2 regions of the Bradyrhizobium sp. WSM2793 genome follow, and region 1 is predicted to be linked to the other one. Evidence: riboswitches for the same ligand, from Rfam matches in the RefSeq annotation. Region 1 holds a riboswitch; the other holds the start of a gene.

The links. A riboswitch is a leader RNA that binds a small molecule or an ion and turns the genes downstream of it on or off. The one in region 1 is predicted to bind glycine.
Region 2: it holds a riboswitch for glycine, as region 1 does, so the genes downstream of both, gcvT (glycine cleavage system aminomethyltransferase GcvT) here and A3AS_RS0138860 (D-amino acid dehydrogenase) in region 1, are expected to answer to the same signal.

What each region holds. Positions count from the first base shown of each region.
Region 1 covers NZ_KB902825.1:6,778-10,963, reverse strand. The annotation lists gene A3AS_RS0138865 (glycine C-acetyltransferase) at 1-60, shown strand, start outside; partial or broken gene A3AS_RS47995 (phosphoenolpyruvate synthase regulatory protein) at 601-684, shown strand; gene A3AS_RS0138860 (D-amino acid dehydrogenase) at 803-2,047, opposite strand; glycine riboswitch at 2,103-2,190, opposite strand; glycine riboswitch at 2,193-2,290, opposite strand; gene A3AS_RS0138855 (D-aminoacyl-tRNA deacylase) at 3,009-3,947, shown strand.
Region 2 covers NZ_KB902770.1:120,011-124,196, forward strand. The annotation lists gene alaS (alanine--tRNA ligase) at 1-1,042, opposite strand, end outside; glycine riboswitch at 1,276-1,366, shown strand; gene gcvT (glycine cleavage system aminomethyltransferase GcvT) at 1,511-2,659, shown strand; gene gcvH (glycine cleavage system protein GcvH) at 2,670-3,038, shown strand; gene gcvP (aminomethyl-transferring glycine dehydrogenase) at 3,056-4,186, shown strand, end outside.

The DNA of each region.
Region 1 (4,186 bases):
ATAGAAAGGGTGATTACCGGATTTCGATTGGCCAAGGCGCATGTTGACAACACGGTCTAACTCTCCGAAAAGTTGTGTGACTTGGCGGATGGAGGACTTCTCCGTTTCTCCGCGGAGATGGCGCAGCTTCTCAATTTCGCTACTCATCACTACACCCGGCGGGAAGCGGCGGCCACTTTGGCGAGCGGCCACTGTCTCAGCGGGTTACAGATCTGGGAGTAAAATGCTCGAAAGCCGTTGGTGTTTAGCTGCAACCAACAAGACCGATCAAATGTCGGGTACTCGCAGGTAATACACTCAAAAGTTTTGCAAGATCACCTAATCCAGTGCCGTGAGCGCATAGGCCTTCCTGGAATCAACATTCGAGCTGGCCGCCACACTCGACCCGTCCTACCTCGCGTGTATCTGCGCCGCTGCGGCTGTGCCCGCGGAGATGATTGCGCAATGCGCAGAGCTGTGCGTGTGAGGTCGCGAAAACCGCCCGACAGAGTGATCCCCGAGCTCGGCCCGTCGCAAGACCATTGGGAAGAGGTGCGGACGGAAGGGGCGACACACGTGCCGCGGCCCTGTCATTCGGCAGCTAAGGTTATCTGAGTTTTCGTGCCGACCTCCAACAATTATTTCCATCTCCATCTGGTTTCCGACCCCACCGGCGAGACGCTGATCACCGTGGCGCGCACGGTAGACCGAACTCGGCCAAACCGAGGGTGCCATCTTGAACAGCGACCACCACGCAAACTAAAGCGGGCGTATACTGGTCAACTCAACATCCCGCGACCGGCCGAGCTAGGTCCGCTGCGGATCAGTCACGCTCCCGTAATCTGCCGGGCTCATCTGTCATGATCGCATCGGCAACCATTTCAGCTGTCACAGGCGATAATGTCCAGCCGAGATGACCGTGGCCGGTGTTGTAAAAGATGTTCGGCCTTCTTCCCCGGCCGACCCTAGGCAGCATGCTAGGTGTCATCGGACGCAAGCCCGCCCACGGCACTACCTGCGCGGTTGATACACCGGGAAAAAATCGCTCCACCCAACGCACCAGAGGTCTAATCCGGTCCGCCCGTATGTCGCGGTTCTCTCCGTTGAATTCCGCGGTCCCTGCGACACGAAACCGATCTTGTCCGAGCCGACTTGTGACGATCTTCGTTGCCTCGTCGAGGAGGCTGACACATGGCGCGGCAATCCGGCTTGCTTCATCCGCGAGATTCACCGTAATGGAATATCCCTTTACAGGATAGATATTAACGCGGTCTCCAACCATTGAAGCAATTCGGCGGCTGCCGATCCCCGCACAGACTACCGCTTTTTGAGACTTTAATTCCTTCTTGACCGCCCCATCTTCTTGCCAGCGTATGCGAACACCTTCTGAATCAGCACGCATGTCGCAAATCTGTGCCCCGAAAACGAAGCGCACACCTCTTCGCTCGCAGGCCGCAGCGAGACCGCGCGTGAACTTGTGGATGTCGCCAGTTGAATCAGACGGGGTGAAGAATCCGCCATAGTACTGGGTTTGCAGGGCGGGTTCTATCACGCGCATCTCGGAAGGTGTCACGGGGCGTCTGTCGAGTCCACCCTGTAGCAGCAGCTCGTTCACACGAGAAGCTGCATCGAATTCGGCCTTGTTGGAGTAGACGTGCAAAATCCCCCGCCGCTCTAGGTCAAAGTCAATATCCTCCCGATCGGCAAGATCAAATAGATGCTGCCGCGCGGCGATCGCGAGCCTGGTCGTCTCGATCGTGTTGCGGCGGTAGTGTCGAATCTGGCCGACGAACTCGGCCAACCAAGTATACTTGTGAAAACTCGGGCTTGGGTTTAGCAGCAATGGCGCGTCATTGCGCAACATCCATCTGAGGCCTTTGAGAATAGTCCTTGTGCTGTTCCAGACTTCGGCGTTGCTTGCAGACAATTGACCGCCATTTGCAAACGACGTCTCCATTGCGGGATAACGCAGGCGGTCAAACACTGTAACCGAATAGCCTCGAGCGGCCAGCGCATAAGCAGTGGTAACTCCGGTGATGCCGGATCCGATAATGGTGATCGTACTCATCAGTGCTCCAAGACTGGGGTGAACGGTGAAATGGCGTTGGCCATATTCCGCCCCAAATCTGTCCCTGCACCTGAGAGCTTGCTCCGCTATCTGATGGTAGCGGTCCCCTTCGGTGGGTGCCAAATGGCACCTCTCTCCAGATTGTCCTCGGCGTGCGGTCCTGGGCCTGAGAGTTTCCTTGGGGAGTTGCTCCGTCGGCGGCGATGGCCCTGCTGGCTCAACGCACTCTCCCGCACACCTTCGTCAGACACGGCAACATTTTCAGGCGCGCTGCCACATGTCAAGCTGAGATATCCTCAACATCGGCAAAGGGGCAAAAGGAATCGCATCGCTGGGATCGGTAGCGTGAACCTGCTTGTGGCGATCATAGCTGCTCGACATTTGCGGCTTTCCCGCGCCTTATCCGGTGGAACGCAGCAATGCTGCGGAGGCTGTCCAAAATATGCACGACACCAGCGCGAGGGCAGGTCTAATCTTCGCGACACCGATGGAGGTAATGTACGGCTTCGACGAAGCCGCACGCGCCACGCATTGATCTGATTGTGTGTGTCGGGAACGGTGGAGGTCCGCGAACATGATTTGGCCGCTCGATACTCCCTGCGACCGGTGACGAGAGTGATTTTTGGTCGGCGTACAATGAAATCAGCTGCCATAGCACTTTGGCGATAGAGTGCGGTACTTGCCAACTCGTTCAGTTACCAGCCAGTACCGCTCTAGAGCTGCCAATCGATTAGGAAGGGTCAGCTGGTGCCCGGCGCCGTTGCGAGCGGTGCTCGCGCCGGCGGGCATCGATTCCCAGCACACTCGCATCGGTGCTCGATCAACTCGAAGGGCACATTGAAAGGTGTACCGCATTTCTAGAACCTTTCAACCTTCCTTGGCCGAATTCAAGACAGGCTTTTTGCGTCATCATGGATCTCGAAACTTGGCAAGTTCTCTCGGTTGAAAGGGAGTCGTTGCGATGAGACGTGCAGTCTTCATCTTCTGCGTCGTCCCCGAAAAAGATCCGGTAGCGAGTCACGTTCTAAATGCCCTAAAGGCCGAGTGCACTCTTTTTCCGACAGGGGCAGAGATTGATGGGCGTCCGGTGCTCGACGTCCCAGGCTTGCGTGACGCAACCGTATCGATTGTGGCGACTAGCGAAGTCGTGAGTAGCGATTATGCGCGCTATGCGCCGATCTTGAATGATCGCTTCGGGGATGCTGATGTTATCGGTATCGTGAATTGGCACGAAGGTGCCAATGCACCGAATGCGATCTTCACGGTTCAAACAACCGGAGACCTAGCGAGCGGCACCTTCAGCCCAGTAGACCCCCGGATTAAACGGGGGCTTCTCCTCGCGATCGAAGGCCAGCGCATCGCTTCTGGGCTTTACGATTTTCAGACCTGCTTGGAAGCGACGCACTGGTCGGGCGTCAAGGCTGGTAATCCTGGTACCCGTCTCGCGGACTTAGGCCCTTCTGCTATCGATATCGAAATCGGGAGCTCGCCTGCGGATTGGACGAATCCTCTTGCTGCTCAAGTAGTGGCGCGAGCTCTCTTGCGTACCTTCGACCATATGGAAGATTCCGTGCAATCCGTCCTCTGCATGTGCGGCGTTCACTTCGAACCAAGCTTCACCGGGGCAGTATTGCAGCTCGGCGATGGACTCCCGATAGCGGCAAGTCACGTGTTGCCAAACCACTGGCTCGTATCGGACGGCTATGATCGCGAAAGCCGGTTAGTTGATCTAAGGGCTTGCGTGGATTCGATCGTCGGTGGGGTTCAAGGCATCATGTACCACGATAAACTTAAGGCTCCCTATAAGGGAGTGGCACGTCTGCTTGCTGAAGAACTTTGCGTTCCAATGATTTCGCACAAAAAAATGCGCGCGGCTCTCACAGACAATAAGGTCGCATGATGAGCATTCGGCGGCACGGGCCCTTACCAAAGCCGATAGGGTATGCTTGCTTATTGGAGCCAGACGAACGAGCGTGTTCCCAAGAGCTGCCTATGACGTTCTGCCCTGCAGGATGTCAGACAAGAGTTGCGCCCGTCCACGCATTGGTGAAGCATCCACGGGAAGATATCGTCCAGTGGGCGAAATCGGCCGTTCTCAGCCATCGGCCCTGTGCCTTGAGGACAATACGCTTGAGCCGG
Region 2 (4,186 bases), on a different contig from region 1:
TCAGGTTCTCCGCGCGCATCAGGTCGGGATAGGCCTGGCCCATCTCGCGCACCAGCGCCCAGACCAGGCGGTGCATCAGCGGCTCCTTGGCACCGAGCAGCTGAGCATGGCGCATCGCGCGGCGCATGATCCGGCGCAGCACATAGCCGCGGCCCTCGTTCGAGGGCAGCACGCCGTCCGCGACCAGGAAGGCCGAGGAACGCAAATGGTCGGCGATGACGCGGAACGAGGCGACGGTCTGCTCATTCGGTCCACTGCCGAGCGCGGACGATGTCGCATCTATCAAATGACGGAACAGGTCGGTCTCGAACACGCTGTCGACGCCCTGCATGATGCAGGCCATGCGCTCGAGGCCCATGCCGGTGTCGATCGAGGGACGCGGCAGATCCACGCGCTCCTCCTTCGTCACCTGCTCATATTGCATGAACACGAGATTCCAGAATTCGAGGAAGCGGTCGCCGTCCTCCTCCGGCGAGCCCGGAGGGCCGCCCCAGATGTGATCGCCCCGATCGATGAAGATCTCCGAGCACGGGCCGCACGGACCAGTGTCGCCCATCGCCCAGAAATTGTCGGAGGTCGGAATGCGGATGATGCGGTCGTCGGAGAAGCCGGCGATCTTCTTCCAGAGCCCGTGCGCCTCGTCGTCGGTGTGGTAGACGGTGACGAGCAGCTTGTCTTTGTTGAGGCCGAAATCCTTGGTGATCAGCTTCCAGGCGAGCTCGATCGCGCGCTCCTTGAAGTAGTCGCCGAACGAGAAGTTGCCGAGCATCTCGAAGAAGGTGAGATGGCGCGCGGTGTAGCCGACATTGTCGAGGTCGTTGTGCTTGCCGCCGGCGCGCACGCATTTCTGCGACGTGGTGGCGCGCTGATAGGGCCGCTTCTCGACGCCGGTGAAGACGTTCTTGAACTGCACCATGCCGGCATTGGTGAACATCAACGTCGGATCGTTGCGCGGCACCAATGGCGAGGACGACACGATCTCGTGGCCGTTCTCGGCAAAGAAGTTCAGAAAGGTCGACCTGATCTCGTTGACGCCGCTCATGTTCATCCAATCGGGTGTGCTTGGACCCGCTATAGGCCATCCAAACCTGACATTTAGGCTGATATCTGCGGGCTACAGCGCTTTTAGACAAGGCCAGCTTCGCTGTCCAGAAACTGTGCAAGGAGATCAGAGGGTTGCCGCAGCCGCTCAATCCCCGCTGCAATCCCGTTGATAGGGCAAGCGGACGCGTTGACAGGCTTGGCCCCGCTGTGGTCTGTACCCATCTGTATCGTACGGCCACGTCGGGAGAGACCGGCTTTAGGCAGCCGGCGCCGAAGGAGCAACCGCCCCGGAAACTCTCAGGCAAAAGGACCGCGTGGCTTTGACAGCATCTGGAAAGAGGCGCCGACGGGTTTAGACCCGGATGGCTCCCGCCGACGGGATAATACTCTCAGGCACAGCGACAGATGGGGCTTCGACTGGTGTCCTCAGGGAATCGTCCCGGGGGAACCGCCGAGGGCCCCTGTGATGCTAGCGCGCGACGACCAAGATTCCCTGAAACGTACGCCCCTTCATGGGCTTCATGTCTCCCTCGGCGGCAAGATGGTGCCGTTCGCGGGCTACGACATGCCCGTGCAATACCCTGCGGGCGTGCTGAAGGAGCACCTCCACACCCGAGCCTCCGCCGGCCTGTTCGACGTCTCCCATATGGGCCAGATCGCGCTCCGGCCGAAATCCGGCAGGGTCGAGGACGCCGCCCGCGCGCTGGAACGGCTGGTGCCGCAGGATATCGTGGCGATCGCGCCGGGACGGCAGCGCTACGCCCAGTTCACCAACGCCGACGGCGGCATTCTGGACGACCTGATGGTCGCCAATTTCGGCGATCACCTCTTCCTGGTTGTCAACGCCGCCTGCAAGGACGCCGACGAGGCGCATCTGCGCGCGAATCTCTCTGACGACTGCATCATCGCTTCCCTCGCAGATCGTGCGCTGATCGCGCTGCAGGGGCCGAAGGCCGAGGCGGCGCTGGCGACATTATGTGCAGAGGCGCCCGCCATGAAGTTCATGGATTCCGGCCCGCGCAAGGTGGCCGGCCTCGACTGCTTCGTCTCGCGCTCCGGCTACACCGGCGAGGACGGTTTTGAAATTTCGGTTCCCGCGGCCGATGCGGAACGTCTCGCCAAAACGCTGCTCGAAAATCCCGACGTGCTGCCGATCGGCCTGGGCGCCCGCGACAGCCTGCGGCTGGAAGCCGGGCTCTGCCTCTACGGCCACGACATCGACACCATGACCACGCCGGTCGAGGCCGCGCTGGAATGGTCGGTGCAGAAGAGCCGCCGCAGCGGGGGCGCGCGCGCCGGCGGCTTTCCCGGTGCCGAAAAAATCCTCGCCCATTTCGACAACGGCGCGGCCCGCCGCCGCGTCGGCCTGCTCGCCCAGGGACGCGCGCCGGTGCGCGAGGGCGCGCTGCTGTTTGCGAATGACGCGGGCGGCGAGCCGATCGGACAAGTCACATCGGGCGGTTTCGGCCCAAGCCTGAATGCGCCGGTCGCGATGGGCTATGTGCCCACCGCATCGAGCGCGCTCGGCACACAACTCTTCGCCGAGGTGCGCGGCCAGCGTCTGCCGGTCGCTGTCGCGGCCATGCCCTTCGTCAAAAACACCTACAAACGCTGAGGATTCGAGAATGACCACGACGCTGTACACCTCCGACCATGAATGGCTCGCCATCGAGGGCGACGTCGCCACCGTCGGCATCACCGACTACGCCCAGCAGCAGCTCGGTGACGTCGTGTTCGTCGAACTGCCCAAGGTCGGCCGCACGCTGAAGAAGGCGGAAGCCGCCGCCGTGGTCGAGTCCGTCAAGGCGGCCTCCGACGTGTACGCGCCCGTGACAGGCGAAGTGCTCGAGACCAACGCCGAGCTCGCGGCCGAGCCGGCGCTGGTGAACTCGGACGCGCAAGGCAAGGCGTGGTTCTTCAAGATCAAGATGGCCGACAGAAGCGAACTCGGCGGCCTCATGGATGAAGCCGCCTACAAGGCGCACACGGCTTAAGGACGATGGAGCAAGCGATGACCGCGCACCGCAAGACCAACGGCGACACCGCCGCCAGTTTCGTTCGCCGCCACATCGGCCCGTCGGCGCGCGATGTCACCGCCATGCTCGAAACCGTCAGCGCCAAGAGTGTGGACGCGCTGATGGCGGAGACGCTGCCGGCCTCGATCCGGCAGGCCGCCCCGCTCGACCTCGGCAAGCCGCTCAGCGAGACCGAGGCGATCGCGCATATGGGCGAGCTCGCACGGCAGAACCAGGTCTTCACCTCGCTGATCGGCCAAGGCTATTCCGGCACGATCCTGCCCGCGGTGATCCAGCGCAACATCCTGGAGAACCCGGCCTGGTACACGGCCTACACGCCCTACCAGCCCGAGATCAGCCAGGGCCGGCTGGAAGCGCTGCTCAACTTCCAGACCATGATCTGCGACCTCACCGGGCTCGACGTCGCCAACGCCTCGCTGCTCGATGAAGCCACCGCGGCCGCCGAAGCCATGGCGCTCGCCGAGCGTCACTCGCAGGTGAAAGCGCAAGCGTTCTTCGTCGACAAGGACGTGCATCCGCAAACGCTGGCCGTGATGCGCACCCGCGCCGAGCCGCTCGGATGGACTCTCGTCGTCGGCGATCCCCTCACCGATCTCGACCAGGCCGACGTGCTCGGCGCGCTGCTGCAATATCCGGGTTCTTCCGGCGCGGTGCGCGACCTCCGGCCTGCAATCGCCACGCTGAAGGCCAAGGGCGCACTCGCGATTGTCGCCGCCGACCTTTTGGCGCTGACGCTGCTCGCCTCGCCGGGCGAGTTAGGGGCCGACATCGCGATCGGCTCGGCCCAGCGCTTTGGCGTGCCGATGGGCTATGGCGGACCGCACGCGGCCTACATGGCAGTGCGCGATGCGCTGAAGCGCTCGCTGCCCGGCCGCATCGTCGGCCTCTCCGTGGATTCGCGCGGGGCACCGGCCTACCGCCTCGCGCTGCAGACCCGCGAGCAGCACATCCGCCGCGAGAAGGCGACATCCAACATCTGCACCGCCCAGGTGCTGCTCGCCGTGATCGCCTCGATGTATGCGGTCTATCACGGGCCCGAGGGCCTCTCACAGATCGCGCGCAACGTGCATCGCCGCGCCGCCGTGCTCGCGAGCGGCCTGCGCAAG